Regions from separate parts of the Heyndrickxia sp. NPDC080065 genome, predicted to be linked through region 3. Evidence: a T-box and tRNA genes for the amino acid it is inferred to sense, from the RefSeq annotation. Region 3 holds a T-box; the other regions hold tRNA genes.
What was found. The T-box of region 3 lies ahead of ileS (isoleucine--tRNA ligase). A T-box ahead of a tRNA ligase gene usually reads a tRNA of that ligase, here a tRNA-Ile.
Positions count from the first base shown of each region.

Region 1: it has a tRNA-Ile gene. The T-box ahead of ileS (isoleucine--tRNA ligase) is inferred to sense a tRNA for this amino acid. The anticodon was not compared.
Region 2: it has a tRNA-Ile gene. The T-box ahead of ileS (isoleucine--tRNA ligase) is inferred to sense a tRNA for this amino acid. The anticodon was not compared.

Region 1 is NZ_JBNNWS010000001.1:458,255-463,352, forward strand. It holds gene ACQKP0_RS02090 (MFS transporter) at 1-229, opposite strand, end outside; gene ACQKP0_RS02095 (TetR/AcrR family transcriptional regulator) at 386-985, opposite strand; gene ACQKP0_RS02100 (class I SAM-dependent methyltransferase) at 1,385-2,257, opposite strand; gene ACQKP0_RS02105 (HAD hydrolase-like protein) at 2,250-2,918, opposite strand; tRNA gene ACQKP0_RS02110 (tRNA-Ile) at 3,579-3,652, opposite strand; tRNA gene ACQKP0_RS02115 (tRNA-Gly) at 3,664-3,737, opposite strand; tRNA gene ACQKP0_RS02120 (tRNA-Trp) at 3,754-3,827, opposite strand; tRNA gene ACQKP0_RS02125 (tRNA-Tyr) at 3,832-3,916, opposite strand; tRNA gene ACQKP0_RS02130 (tRNA-Asp) at 3,949-4,025, opposite strand; tRNA gene ACQKP0_RS02135 (tRNA-Ser) at 4,035-4,127, opposite strand; tRNA gene ACQKP0_RS02140 (tRNA-Ile) at 4,136-4,209, opposite strand; tRNA gene ACQKP0_RS02145 (tRNA-Met) at 4,229-4,302, opposite strand; tRNA gene ACQKP0_RS02150 (tRNA-Ala) at 4,316-4,388, opposite strand; tRNA gene ACQKP0_RS02155 (tRNA-Pro) at 4,411-4,487, opposite strand; tRNA gene ACQKP0_RS02160 (tRNA-Arg) at 4,495-4,571, opposite strand; tRNA gene ACQKP0_RS02165 (tRNA-Leu) at 4,589-4,677, opposite strand; tRNA gene ACQKP0_RS02170 (tRNA-Gly) at 4,687-4,761, opposite strand; tRNA gene ACQKP0_RS02175 (tRNA-Lys) at 4,798-4,870, opposite strand; tRNA gene ACQKP0_RS02180 (tRNA-Val) at 5,049-5,098, opposite strand, start outside.
Region 2 is NZ_JBNNWS010000014.1:25-5,122, forward strand. It holds tRNA gene ACQKP0_RS17040 (tRNA-Thr) at 192-267, shown strand; tRNA gene ACQKP0_RS17045 (tRNA-Lys) at 279-354, shown strand; tRNA gene ACQKP0_RS17050 (tRNA-Leu) at 404-485, shown strand; tRNA gene ACQKP0_RS17055 (tRNA-Gly) at 505-579, shown strand; tRNA gene ACQKP0_RS17060 (tRNA-Leu) at 589-677, shown strand; tRNA gene ACQKP0_RS17065 (tRNA-Arg) at 694-770, shown strand; tRNA gene ACQKP0_RS17070 (tRNA-Pro) at 778-854, shown strand; tRNA gene ACQKP0_RS17075 (tRNA-Ala) at 866-941, shown strand; tRNA gene ACQKP0_RS17080 (tRNA-Met) at 962-1,038, shown strand; tRNA gene ACQKP0_RS17085 (tRNA-Ile) at 1,043-1,119, shown strand; tRNA gene ACQKP0_RS17090 (tRNA-Ser) at 1,129-1,221, shown strand; tRNA gene ACQKP0_RS17095 (tRNA-Met) at 1,245-1,318, shown strand; tRNA gene ACQKP0_RS17100 (tRNA-Asp) at 1,357-1,433, shown strand; tRNA gene ACQKP0_RS17105 (tRNA-Phe) at 1,497-1,572, shown strand; tRNA gene ACQKP0_RS17110 (tRNA-His) at 1,619-1,694, shown strand; tRNA gene ACQKP0_RS17115 (tRNA-Gly) at 1,704-1,777, shown strand; tRNA gene ACQKP0_RS17120 (tRNA-Ile) at 1,787-1,860, shown strand; tRNA gene ACQKP0_RS17125 (tRNA-Asn) at 1,886-1,960, shown strand; tRNA gene ACQKP0_RS17130 (tRNA-Ser) at 1,970-2,060, shown strand; tRNA gene ACQKP0_RS17135 (tRNA-Glu) at 2,066-2,137, shown strand; gene ACQKP0_RS17140 (isochorismate synthase) at 2,602-4,011, shown strand; gene menD (2-succinyl-5-enolpyruvyl-6-hydroxy-3-cyclohexene-1-carboxylic-acid synthase) at 4,008-5,098, shown strand, end outside.
Region 3 is NZ_JBNNWS010000015.1:124,639-129,736, forward strand. It holds gene ACQKP0_RS18500 (hypothetical protein) at 1-561, opposite strand, end outside; gene ACQKP0_RS18505 (hypothetical protein) at 645-1,250, shown strand; T-box leader at 1,353-1,594, shown strand; gene ileS (isoleucine--tRNA ligase) at 1,758-4,844, shown strand; gene ACQKP0_RS18515 (GTP-binding protein) at 5,025-5,098, shown strand, end outside.

The sequences.
Region 1 (5,098 bases), on a different contig from region 3:
TGATCTTTTTCCTTCCAAGTGTATCCGATAATCTTCCTGCAAATGGAGAAAACAATAATTGTGTTAATGAAAATGCTGCAACTAACAATCCTACAATGCTTCCATTTATATGAAGCTCTATCATATAAGTTGGCATTATTGGAATCACTAGACCTATTCCAGTAAAAATCAAAAATATATTTAACATGAGAAGCAGTATCGCTCCCCTATTTCTTAACAATAGTGACATATAAACCTCCAAATACCTTCAGTATATAATTTAAGGATACAGAACCACTTCGAATTTAAAAATACTGAACGTTCATTCTATATTATAGGCAAAAGAAGGATTACATAAATAAACAGCTTCTTAACGATTAGCTGATATTCAGCAATCCAATAATCCTTAATTAGAGTCCTTTGCAATCCCATATAGAAACACTTTAATAGCTAAGTGGTAGAGCTTAAGTGCTTCCTCTAAACTAGTACTTCGAGACATCTGACCAAGTCCCATCCATAAACTTTCTAGAACAACAGCAAGGCTTTCTACATTTTCTCTTTTGAATTCACCGCTATCAATCCCTTGCTGAAGCAAATGTTGATTAAATCTCAGATGCCCTTTTACCATTTCCGCGATACGCTCTTCAATTTCATTTGTTTTTTCTTCATTATTGAAGAACTCATCAGCAGCTTTAGTCAAAGGATGATTTAAGTCTTCAAGAGCCATCTGCTCCGCCATCCCAAACAATTTATCAGTTGTCGTATGGTAGAGTGGCTCTTTTTGTTCCCATTTTTGCACCCATTCTCGATCCCATTCATCTAATAAATATAAAAATAGGCCTTCTTTGCTTTTAAAATGATAATAAATATTCCCTTTACTGCTTCCTGTTGCCTCAACAATCTCTTCGATAGATGTTGCCTTATATCCCTTCTGCACAAACAGGGCCCTTGCAGCATCAGCAACCCGCTTTTTGGTCTGCTCACTTTGCAATTGCTTTTTATTCACACAAATCTACTCCGATCCAATCGAAAATCTATGCACACATTCATAATTAATACTGAACGTTCATTCTATATCCTAACAAAAACTGCAATCTTTTTCAACTGCAGAGACTTTGATTTTATTACCGAAATAAGGCTTTGATTAAAATACTAAATAGTTCCGATAATGTGGAGAAAAACTTAAGAACATATCATACGGACATTTAGTCCGTTATTTTTATTAAATGACCATAATTTAAGGGCTAAGCGGACACTGGGTACGCTATTTATGGAAAAATACAAGGAAACTACTGTCTTAATACTAAATAACGGAACCTATGTCCGAAAATATAATAAATTAACCCATTTTGTCATAAATAACGGAACAGGTGTCCGCCGAAGATTAATTAAATACAAAAAAGTTCTATTTTTTTACCGTACCAAAAGTGATCTTCATATTTGGCGCATAGGTCAAGGAGGAGGAAGGAGAAAATAGTTTAGATAAATATAGCTGTGAATCATATTGATTTTTCGCTTCAGAAAATGTGGCTCCCCTTTCCATTAAACGGTTGATAAATTCAGTTTCTTCTCCAGGTACTTCACCAAAGCCATCCATTTTTAATGATTCGTACAGTTTAAGGTTCGTATCATCATTTGAATCAAGGAAATTGACTTTATCACTTACCCTGCATTGAACACCTTTAACCCCCAGTTCACTTAAATAGATGGGTAATTTAATGCCGATGTTTCCATCTTTTCCATCCCTTTTTGTATCTTGTTCATATAATTTTTGAAGAAAGCCTAAAGGAATCAATTTTGATTGGTCTTCGTTGTTAATATAATAGGAAGACATAGTAGAAATCCAATGTGGTTCGAAACAGATGATTTTTCCGCCATCCTTCACACGGCTAATCATTGATTGCAATATATGTATCGGATCATTCACATGCAATAAAAAAGCATGACAAAGAGCAATATCATATTCTTCTTCTAAATTAATCGTGTTAATATCCGCTTGAATAAACCGAGATTGATAGGGGAGATTTTGAAAAAGTTCTTCTGCATTACGGATTAATTGCTCCCCCATGTCAATTCCTGTATAGCTACTTCCATGTGGTAGCAAAGGCAATAACTTTAACCCTAAATATCCATATCCACAGCCATAATCAACCATGCTCACAGGTTTATCAATCTTCCAAACTGATTTCACTAAAAACTCAAGATAATCGTCGTTATAATATAAATCTCTTGTTCGGGTTAAATACTCCAACTTATCATCCCAGTAATATTTATTCAATTTGAAAGGCTCCTTCTTCTAATATACTTTTTAATTCCGAAATATCGTTTATTATTCTATCTGCGTGTTGTAATTCCTCGGCTTGAGCAAAATCAAAATTACATCCTATCGATAGTAGCCCATTTGATTTAGCTGCACGGATATCAGAAATTCGATCACCTACTAAAGCTCCACCTGTTATATTATATTTTTGTACCAAGATACGAACTAATTCAGCTTTATCTTGAGATTCAATCTGCTGAATACTGTAAACATCGGTCAGCCATTGATTTAATTTGTAATACTCTACAATTGCACTCAAATATTCCGGTAGACCATTACTAGCAACAAATATGGTGTATCCATTGCTTTTTAAATAGGCAAAAGTTTCTGTCACATTTGGATAGAGCTCTCCATTCCCTTTATAAATATTATCGATTAGTTTAGCATGAAAGAAATCATTTGCCATTATTCGAACATCATTTGAATAATTAGGTAATAAGTTCTCCCAAACCACCGGCAAAGGAACCCCCATTATTTCACGGTATTTTTCAATCGGTGTCTCCCCTTCCCATCCCTCCTTTACTCTTAAGTACTCAAATGTCTCTGAAAGTGATATTTCTAATATTTTATTTGTTTGAAAAAGAGTTCCATCCATATCAAAGATAATTGATTTTGTCATTGTATCTCACCATTCTAGTTATTATATTTTACATTGAACAAGGTATTTTTAAATTGCAAAGACACGCTGTCATAAGGATAGTGGCATACTCAAAATTGACCCCGTCCTATTTATATACTACATAGACTGAGACATATCCTTGATTAATTTTTCGATAAATATGTTTTTACTACATTCCTAAAAGAAAAAAAGGATCTAGTGGTAATCAAAGCGATGCTTGGATCACAATGAATCCCCAAATCTGAAAAAAATGGCCCTCTGAAAGAAATGGTCCTCAGTTCTAAGAAATTGGTCCACATTTTTATAAAAATGATCCGCAGATCCAGAGAAATGGTCCCTAAATCCGAAATAAAGATCCCTTCTGAAGGAAACGGTCCACAGTACTAAGAACTTGATCCACATTCTGATAAAAATGGTCCACAGAACCGGAGATATGGTCCACAATTCCGAAATAATGTTCCCTTCTAAATGAAATAATCCCCTAGTAACCAAAGTAGAACTATATATTCATTGAGAAGAAAATAATAAATCATACTTTCCTCAGTGGCTAGTTTTTAACCTTGTGGGATTTTCCGCTGCCGCTAGAAGTAAACTGTTTCGTTAAACAATAAAAAACTAGCTAAATAAAAATAGCTAGTTTAGAAACGTATATTTTATTAATGGGCCTAAATGGACTCGAACCATCGACCTCACGCTTATCAGGCGTGCGCTCTAACCAGCTGAGCTATAGGCCCTTTATGTAATTTGGAGCGGGTGATGGGAATCGAACCCACGACAACAGCTTGGAAGGCTGTAGTTTTACCACTAAACTACACCCGCATGTTTAATATTATATTGGCAGGGGTAGTAGGAATCGAACCCACATCAAAGGTTTTGGAGACCTTCGTTTTACCATTAAACTATACCCCTAAAATGGTGGAGGGGGACGGATTCGAACCGCCGAACCCTGAGGGAGCGGATTTACAGTCCGCCGCGTTTAGCCACTTCGCTACCCCTCCATCTTATTAAGCTATATAATTTTTTAGTTTAATGGCGGTCCGGACGGGACTCGAACCCGCGACCTCCTGCGTGACAGGCAGGCATTCTAACCAGCTGAACTACCGGACCATTATTATATGGCGGAGGAAGAGGGATTCGAACCCCCGCGCGGTTTAACCCGCCTGTCGGTTTTCAAGACCGATCCCTTCAGCCAGACTTGGGTATTCCTCCGTTTTAAATGGACCCTGTAGGACTCGAACCTACGACCGGACGGTTATGAGCCGTCTGCTCTAACCAGCTGAGCTAAGGGTCCATTATCATATTAATTAAGATAGCGGCGGAGGGGATCGAACCCCCGACCTTACGGGTATGAACCGTACGCTCTAGCCAGCTGAGCTACACCGCCATGATTTTAAAAATGGAGCCTAGCGGGATCGAACCGCTGACCTCCTGCGTGCAAAGCAGGCGCTCTCCCAGCTGAGCTAAGGCCCCATAATACTATATAAACTAGAACTGGTCGGGAAGACAGGATTCGAACCTGCGACCCCATGGTCCCAAACCATGTGCTCTACCAAGCTGAGCTACTTCCCGAAAAATATGGCGCGCCCGAGAGGAGTCGAACCCCTAACCTTTTGATCCGTAGTCAAACGCTCTATCCAATTGAGCTACGGGCGCATAATATTGAAAAACGTTGGTGCCGAGGACCGGAATCGAACCGGTACGGTAGTCACCTACCGCAGGATTTTAAGTCCTGTGCGTCTGCCAGTTCCGCCACCCCGGCAAGGGTATCTGGAGCGGAAGACGGGATTCGAACCCGCGACCCCCACCTTGGCAAGGTGGTGTTCTACCACTGAACTACTTCCGCAATTATAGCAAGTTTTTTTACTTAAGAAAACTTTTATGAGCCATGAAGGACTCGAACCTTCGACCCTCTGATTAAAAGTCAGATGCTCTACCAACTGAGCTAATGGCTCGTAATAAGATAATATTTATTATTTAAAAATCTACCTAACTTTGTGCATCTACGACGTCCCAATCTCAGGAGGCTTATTCAAGATGCGGCTCGATTGGTACGCTGATGTTTTGCTCCGCAGCTTACTCGATCGTGCTCTACCAACTGAGCTAATGGCTCGTAATAAAAAATAAAATGAATGGTGGAGGATGACGGGATCGAACCGCCGACCCCCTGCTTGTAAGGCAGG
Region 2 (5,098 bases), on a different contig from region 3:
AAGCAGGGGGTCGGCGGTTCGATCCCGTCATCCTCCACCATATATGCCGGCCTAGCTCAATTGGTAGAGCACGTCCGAATAAGCTACAAAGCTATGCTTCAGCGTACAGCTTGAGCTGCTACTTGAATAATCATACTGAAAGCTGGACGACAGTCTTCAGCAGTTCAGTTTAAGGAAACAAATATTAATAAGCCGGCCTAGCTCAATTGGTAGAGCAACTGACTTGTAATCAGTAGGTTGGGGGTTCAAGTCCTCTGGCCGGCACCATTAGGTAATATGAGCCATTAGCTCAGTCGGTAGAGCATCTGACTTTTAATCAGAGGGTCGAAGGTTCGAGTCCTTCATGGCTCACCATTTTAGAAGTAGAAAATCAAACGTTGGAAACTTCTAATATCTAAATCATGCGGGTGTGGCGGAATTGGCAGACGCACCAGACTTAGGATCTGGCGCCGCAAGGCGTGGGGGTTCGACTCCCTTCACCCGCATAATATGAATATTTTAGTCGCGGAAGTAGTTCAGTGGTAGAACACCACCTTGCCAAGGTGGGGGTCGCGGGTTCGAATCCCGTCTTCCGCTCCAGATACCCTTGCCGGGGTGGCGGAACTGGCAGACGCACAGGACTTAAAATCCTGCGGTAGGTGACTACCGTACCGGTTCGATTCCGGTCCTCGGCACCATTTTTTTCGATAATAAGCGCCCGTAGCTCAATTGGATAGAGCGTTTGACTACGGATCAAAAGGTTAGGGGTTCGACTCCTCTCGGGCGCGCCATATATTCCGGGAAGTAGCTCAGCTTGGTAGAGCACATGGTTTGGGACCATGGGGTCGCAGGTTCGAATCCTGTCTTCCCGACCATTACACACTTTGGGGCCTTAGCTCAGCTGGGAGAGCGCCTGCTTTGCACGCAGGAGGTCAGCGGTTCGATCCCGCTAGGCTCCACCAATTTAAAATGTTATGATAATGGCGGCGTAGCTCAGCTGGCTAGAGCGTACGGTTCATACCCGTAAGGTCGTGGGTTCGATCCCCTCCGCCGCTACCATAGAGGACCTTTAGCTCAGCTGGTTAGAGCAGACGGCTCATAACCGTCCGGTCGTAGGTTCGAGTCCTACAAGGTCCACCATATTTATCTGGAGGAATACCCAAGTCTGGCTGAAGGGATCGGTCTTGAAAACCGACAGGCGGGTTAAACCGCGCGGGGGTTCGAATCCCTCTTCCTCCGCCATAAAAGAATTCATTTAATATCGTCGCGGGGTGGAGCAGTCTGGTAGCTCGTCGGGCTCATAACCCGAAGGTCGCAGGTTCAAATCCTGCCTCCGCAATTATGTAAGTTATTTTAAAACTTACTTGAAAAATTTTTGGTCCGGTAGTTCAGTTGGTTAGAATGCCTGCCTGTCACGCAGGAGGTCGCGGGTTCGAGTCCCGTCCGGACCGCCATTTATCATCCTAAGATTGGGACGATGGCGAACTATAATTGAATATAGGAATTATACATTATATGGCTCGGTAGCTCAGTCGGTAGAGCAATGGACTGAAAATCCATGTGTCGGCGGTTCGATTCCGTCCCGAGCCACCATTTAAAAGTATTATGGTGCACATCCATGCTTAAATGATACAACATGGCGGCTATGGCGAAGTGGTTAACGCATCGGATTGTGGCTCCGACACTCGTGGGTTCGATTCCCACTAGTCGCCCCATAATATAAAGCGGGTGTAGTTTAGTGGTAAAACTACAGCCTTCCAAGCTGTTGTCGTGGGTTCGATTCCCATCACCCGCTCCATATTTACATGGGCCTATAGCTCAGCTGGTTAGAGCGCACGCCTGATAAGCGTGAGGTCGATGGTTCGAGTCCATTTAGGCCCATTAGATTAATATATTCCCATTTTATTCCGCAGTAGCTCAGTGGTAGAGCTATCGGCTGTTAACCGATCGGTCGTAGGTTCGAATCCTACCTGCGGAGCCATTTTTATTTGGAGAAGTACTCAAGTGGCTGAAGAGGCGCCCCTGCTAAGGGTGTAGGTCGGGTAACCGGCGCGAGGGTTCAAATCCCTCCTTCTCCGCCATTAACGGCCCGTTGGTCAAGCGGTTAAGACACCGCCCTTTCACGGCGGTAACACGGGTTCGAATCCCGTACGGGTCATATTTTTGTAGATCGTATTTCTTTTTAAGTAGTTTAAAAGTTTTCTCTAGCAGAATCTTTTAAACTACTTTTTTTCGTTCAGGAAATAAAAAAATTCTCGCTTTTGGATAACTTTTTTATTAACCAAATAGAACAAAAAGAATCTTGTACGGTAAGAGAAAAACCGTTTCATTACCCGACTAGAGCAAAAAGTATCTAATACGGTAAATGAAGTTCGTTCCATGGCCTTTAAAGAATAAATAGAGACCATCAAGAAAACAAAATGTTACCATGTTATACATAGAATATATATTACTGAATTTTTTTTTGAAGTTAATATATAATAAGGTAGATAAGTGTTTAATAAGTTATGTTCATTGACGCAATCCATTTAGAGGTGTATCTTAAAGGTTGGATATTATTAATAAGCATATAAATTTTAGAAGATTATTTAATCGTACGTTTGTTTTTTGGGGGAGATTATTTTGACACGTATTAAACAGTCGAATATTGAAACTGAATATAAAGTTGCTGTAGATAGGGCTAGAAATAAAAAGAAAACTATATTGTTTAGTTATACTGAAAAACTAAATAATATTAACCCCCTTTCATTTTATTCGTCTGCTAAACAGTTATTTCAAGGTGAAAGATTCTTTTGGAAGGTACCGAATGATGAAACATATATTGTGGGCCTAGGAGTTGCACAAAGCCTTCAAACGAGTCATGAAGAAGATCGTTTTAAGTGGGTTGAGCGTGAATGGAATCTTTTAATTAAAGATGCGCATATTTTTAATCCATTCGAAGTCCCTGGGACAGGTCCTCTAATATTTGGAGGCTTTTCTTTTGATCCGCTCAGTGTCAAGGAGCAAGAGTGGTCTTTATTTTCTAATGCTTTATTTCATTTACCAAATCTTATGTTAGTCATTAACGGTCAAGAAGCTTATATAACGATGAATATCATTTGTTCTACTAAAGAAAGTGGAGAATCATTAAAAAGAGTTTTAGCTTTGAAAGAGAAGATTTTTACAGTTAAAGAAAGAGAAAATTTAACAATTATTGAAAGTCTTCGTGAACATGAAATAAACCCAGATGAATGGAAAGAAGCAGTTGGCGAAGTTGTCCGCGCACTAAAAGAGGATAATGATCTTAATAAAGTCGTAATGGCTAGAAAAATGAATATAGAATTTAATGAGTTAATATCATCTGAAAAAGTACTTGAACACTTATGTAAAGGTCAACAAGATAGCTATATCTTTGCTTTAGAAATAATGAACAGCTGTTTTACAGGTGCTTCACCTGAAAGATTAGTAAAAAAGAGTGGAAATGATGTTTTATCAGCTTGTCTTGCAGGCTCTATTAAAAGGGATTCGAATGAAAAAAGAGATGCTATGTTAGGTCAAGATTTACTTGCCGATATGAAAAATAGACATGAACATCAGCTAGTAGTCTCTATGATAGAAGATGTTATTCAAAAATTTTGTACTGAAGTTGCAATTCCTAAAGAACCATCTATATTGAAAATGCGAGATATTCAACATCTCTTTACACCTGTTAAAGGTAAAATCAAAGATCAAAACATATCTATATTATCATTAGTGGAGGAACTCCATCCAACGCCAGCTATGGGAGGGGTTCCAACAAAAGATGCATTAAAGGTAATACGAGAAATGGAAAAAATGGATCGTGGTTTTTATGCTGCTCCAATTGGATGGATAGACTATCGAGCGAATGGAGAATTTGCTGTAGCGATCCGGTCAGGATTAATAAAAGAAAATGAAGCATTTTTGTATGCTGGGTGTGGAGTTGTATCTGATTCAAACCCAGAGGATGAATATTATGAAACAAGAATTAAATTTCGTCCAATGCTTCGGGCATTAGGAGGAAAAATGTTATGAAACACCAAGAAGCACTGACGAAGTATTTAGCTAGGTTCATTCAAGAACTTTCTAATTCTGGGGTAGAGGATGTTGTCATTAGTCCCGGTTCTAGATCTACACCATTAGCTATGTTAGTCGCGGGGCATCCTAAACTTAAATATCATATTAATATTGATGAACGTTCCGCAGCTTTTTTTGCTTTAGGAATAGCAAAACAAACAAGAAAACCTGTTGCTCTCATTTGTACTTCTGGAACCGCTGCCGCAAACTATTATCCTGCTGTAGTTGAGGCTAAACTGGCAAGGGTTCCTTTAATAGTTTTAACGGCTGACCGTCCGCATGAATTACGGGATGTAGGAGCACCACAAGCAATTGATCAAAATCAATTTTACGGTAATCATGTAAAATGGTTTTCTGAAATGGCCTTACCAGACTTAAATGAAGAAATACTCAGGTATGTTCAAACAAATGCTGCAAGGGCAGTAAGTATTTCTTTAGAAGTACCAGCTGGACCGGTGCATTTAAATTTTCCATTCCGCGAGCCGCTGATTCCAATTATGGATCCATCTCCATATACGGAAGTAAGTGAACAACCATCAATAGCTATATCACATGGAAATTTACATCTTAAAATGAATCAAATATTAGACATATGCAACCGATTGCAACAAAAGGAAAAAGGGTTAATTGTTTGTGGAGTGATTGATGATCCAAGATTTGTAGAGTCTATCATCCCATTTGCTGAGAAGCTTGGCTATCCTATTATTGCAGACCCATTGTCCCAATTACGAAGTGGAGATTTTTCAGGGGAATATATCATTGATAGCTATGATGCAATTTTGAAGGAAATCGTTTCGGATGAAAAATTAAAACCTGAGGTCATCATTCGCTTTGGAGGAATGCCGGTATCCAAACCACTGACCAAGTTTATGAAAAAACTAAACGATACAGAGCAATATATTATCGAAGCGGGCAATGGTTGGCGCGATCCTATCAACAATGCTACATATATGATCTACTGTGATGAAGCAACATTTTGCAATGATATAACAATGAAGCTGAACGAAAGACATGGTTCAAGCTGGTTAAAAATGTGGCAAGATTT
Region 3 (5,098 bases):
CGAAGTCCACCAGACTTGTTTTGCGTTTTGACTTATGATATTGTATTCATTTCTTAGCTGCAATTCTATCTGCATCGGTTTTAAATCAGAAGGAATAAAATCAAATTGATGCTCGGAAACAACTAAAAATTTCCTTTCTCCTTCGTACACTAAATGCAAGTAAACACGGCCTAATGTCGTTTTTCGTGGTAGTGTTGAACTTGAGTATTGTTTTAATAATTTTTGATAATTCGCTTTTGATAAGTACTTTAAATCATTTTTAGAAATTTTCATGTAAATGGTTATACTATCGACAATTTTTCCGTTTATTTGTTCATATTGCTGAATTTCGTCTTTTGACATATTGTAAATAGAAATATCTTGGAATCCTAACTTTTTTAATTTGTTAAATGTATTCTTGTTAGGTTGAGATACATGCAAATTTTCCTTTATTTGAAAATTGTCGGGATTGGTTATAATCGTAGCTTGAGTTGTTTGTTTAAAGTAAACAAATCCAATGTATAACATAAATACCCCAGTGATAATCGAATAAAGTAGTAACAATCGATTTTTATTTTTCAAACTCTTCACCACTTTCTAACTCTTTAATAGTATAATAATACCAATATTGTAAAGAAAATTCGATACTTTTTAGGGGGAAGTATATGGGATTTAGAACGATGCTGGTCGGTTTTATTTTTATATTGTTTAATATTAATCTTGGAAATATTAATATTTTACCTGATGTAATAGGGTATGGCCTATTATTTCTGGGATCAATTACATTAAGAAGAAAGTTTGATAATGAATTCTTTTCTAGAGTCAAGTCAGCGAGCCTGATTTTAATTATTCTATCTAGTTTAGATCTCCTGAAAAAACATACAGAGGTATTATATGTTCTTAATAATTCTCAGACTATAGAGGGAAAGGTTTTTTCTTTTCTCTTTTATCTCACGATTGTATCTTTGTTCTTATACTGTGTATATAACTTATGTAGAGGCATTGAAAAAGAGGCAAATCTTATTGAATCAAAGGGGTTAGCTTCTAAATCAAGAAAGGTCTTTAAAATTTTTGCTATTTATCAATTGGCTTTTTTTCTTTTTCTCGGAATCGGTACCATTGGCGGATCTCAGGAATTCCATTTTAGTGGTCAGGCTGCATTATTTATTTTTATTGTTGTAGCTATTATTTTGATTTACGTTTTTGTTCAAATGTTTTCATTATTAAATCAGGCAGAAAAAACATTTATAGCAAGTTATAATGAAAAATAGATTCATATTAATTACTTGTAGTTGTATCAAACGAAACCAAATTTTAAAAATACCCCTTGATTCGCAATTTGAAAAATGCTAATATAATCAAAATATTTCTTTTATAAGTCGATGAAGAGAACAAGTACGTGAGGATCTGACTCTGACAGCGAGCTGGGAATGGTGGAAGCCAGCGAGGAAGCCGAAACGGAAAAATCATCTCTGAGATGCAAGGCTGAACGTAAAGTAAGTCTTGACGGAAGTCCACCGTTACAAGGAACGCGTATGATGGTACGTTGACAAAGTGCTGTTGCTGTTTGCAGCAGAATTTGGGTGGTAACGCGGGTAATACACTCGTCCCTTATTATAGGGACGGGTGTTTTTTATTTTCAGGTATTGTTAGACCATTTAATTGTTACAAATCAGTTTCCAATACTACGCAACAATTTGCTGCATAGCATGCCCAACAAGTATTAATGTCAACAATAGACAATAACAATTCCGTATTTTAAAAGGAGGATAAAAATGATGGAAGTTGAAAATCAAAAAGAAAGTAGCTCAATGCGGGAAAAACGGATCTCGAAATATTGGGAGGAACAGAATATTTTTCAACAATCGATAATGAACAGGGAAAATAAAAAATCCTTTGTATTTTATGAAGGACCACCGACAGCCAATGGTCTCCCACATGTTGGTCATGCATTAGGCAGGACATTAAAAGATATTATTGCCCGTTATCAAACAATGATTGGTAAGCAAGTGATCAGAAAAGCTGGATGGGATACTCATGGATTACCTGTTGAATTAGGAGTTGAAAAAGCACTGGGGATTTCAGGAAAACAAGCAATTGAAGAATATGGTGTTGAAGCATTTATTGAAAAATGTAAGGAAAGTGTCTTTTTCTATGAAAAACAGTGGAGAGAATTTACAAGAGATTTAGGATATTGGGTAGATATGGATAATCCATACTTGACGATGAGCAATGATTATATTGAATCTGTTTGGCATATACTTGGTACAATTCATGAAAGAGGTTTGCTATACAGAGGCCACCGTGTATCGCCCTATTGCCCGAGCTGTCAAACATCATTGAGTTCTCACGAAGTTGCCCAAGGCTATAAAGATGTAAAAGATTTGAGTGCTACCGTTAAATTTAAATTAAAAGACAAAGAGAATGAATATTTGTTAGGATGGACTACCACACCTTGGACACTACCTGCAAATGTTGCTCTTGCTGTAAATGAAGATATTGATTATGTGAAAGTAAAGGTAGATAATGAAATCTATTTTGTCGCTTCTTCTAGATTAAATCATGTTGTTAAGCAATCTAAAACTATTTTGGAAACGATTAAAGGAAAAGAGCTTGTAGGGCTTTCATATGAAGCTCCATTCACGTTTGCGGAAGTGGAAAATGGTCACAGAGTGGTTCATGCCTCATTTGTTTCAGAAGATAGTGGTACGGGAATTGTCCATATTGCACCTGCATATGGGGAAGATGATTACCGACTAGTACAAGAAAATAATTTCACTTTTATTAATGTAGTTGATGAACAAGGTAGATATTTGGATGTGGTGAAACCACTAGCAGGACAGTTAGTTAAAGAGAGTGACGTTGCAATCGTAAAGCTTTTACATGAAAAGGGATTATTATTTCATAAGGAAAAATATGAACATTCATACCCGCACTGCTGGAGATGCGACACACCTCTGCTTTATTATGCAACCGAGAGCTGGTTCATCAAAACTACTGCATTAAAAGATGAATTTATTGCAAAAAATCAGGAAGTGAATTGGTATCCTGAACATATAAAAAATGGTCGATTCGGAAACTTTTTAGAAGGGTTAGTTGACTGGAATATAAGTCGTAATCGTTACTGGGGTACGCCTTTAAATGTTTGGGTATGTTCGTCTTGTAAACATGAATATTCACCCAAAAGTATGAATGATCTCATAATGCATGCAGATGATCCGTTAAATCAAACTGAGCTCCATAAACCGTATGTCGATTATGTGACCATTAGTTGTCCAAAATGCAATGGAAGGATGAATAGGACACCAGAAGTGGTGGATGTTTGGTTTGATAGTGGTGCAATGCCATTTGCACAGTATCATGTACCATTTGAAAATTATGAAATTTTTCAAACACAATTTCCTGCAGATGTAGTAATTGAAGCGATTGATCAGACTCGTGGCTGGTTTTATTCTCTTCTAGCCGTATCGATTCTATATAAAGGGGTCGCTCCATATAAAAATGTTTTGGTAACAGGACATGTTCTTGATGAGCATGGGCAAAAGATGTCAAAAAGTAAAGGCAATGCTTTAGATCCGGTGGAATTAATTAAACTTTACGGTGCAGATGCATTAAGATGGGCTCTTATCGAAGACAGTGCTCCATGGAATCAAAAGAACTTTTCAAAAAGAAATGTTCAAGAAGCAAAATCCAAACTAATCGATACACTTTCCAGCTTATTTCATTTTTACAGTCTTTATGCAAATATTGATTCATTTGATCCTAGTAAATACAAAAGTGAGAAATTATCAATTATGGATAAATGGATTCTTTCAAGATTAGCCACAACTACTGTTAATATGAAAAAAGAAATGGAAGATTTTCAAGTAACTAATGCTGCAAGGTATGCAGGACAATTAGTTGAAGAGATCAGCAATTGGTATATACGTAGAAACAGGGAGCGTTTTTGGAGTCAAGGTATGTCTGAAGATAAGATTGCTGCTTTTCAAACTTTCTACATTGTTTTAAAAGATACAGCAAGATTGCTTGCTCCATTTGTACCTTTTATTTCAGAGGATATATATCAATCATTAACAGGAAGAAGTGTTCATTTATCAAGCTATCCTGAAATAGAACAAAATTATTTTGATCATAGACTTGAGGAGCAAATGCAAGCAGTGAGGGAAATCGTAGAACTAGGCAGAAATATCCGTCATTCCCATCAATTAAAAACAAAACAACCTTTAGCTAAATTAGTAGTCGCTTCTAATTTTGAATATCAAAATGAACTTGTCCAATATGAAAACATCATAAAAGACGAACTGAATATCAAGGTACTGGAGTGGGCTGATTTTTCAAATGATTGGATAGAATACAAGTTGAAGTTAAACTTTAAGTCTGCTGGCCCAAAACTAGGAAAAAGGGTAAATGAAGCGAATCAGCGATTGATACATGCTTCAACTGAAGAAATCAATCATTTTCTGAATGAAGGGTCTCTATCTTTGTTAATTGATAATGAACGTATCGTACTAGATAATGATGATGTGCAAGTGCAAAAGAAAACGAACTTAAATGGTTTTACTGAGGCATCTAATCGTAATTTCACCGTATGGTTAGATACGAATATAACTGAAGATTTAGAACGTGAAGGCATGGTAAGAGATTTTATTCGAATGATTCAAGATTTTCGTAAGAAGAGTAATTTCCCAGTAGAGAAGAGAATCACAATTCAAATATCTGGATCCACAAAATTCAAGCACTTAATAAAAGAATATGAAAATTTGGTCCAAAGCAGTATTGTATTAAATACTATTATTTATACAGAAGGTGATCAAATGGAAAAAATGATGATTGGTGATGAGGAAATTATGATCAGTATCATATAAACCGGAAAAGTGGGAGAATTTCTCCCACTTATTTTGTTGAGAGGCACTTTTTGTAAAGTTCGTTGATTTTGCATCAAGTAAATATCGATTAGGATTTTACAAACTTGTCGAAAACAGCCTTTTGAAAAACGTTTTGTTATAATGAAGAAAATGTATATATAATGGATCGGGAGTGTCATCATGAATCAAAAAACGATTGGAATATTAGCGCATGTTGATGCGGGAAAAACGACATTTGCTGAACAGCTTTTATA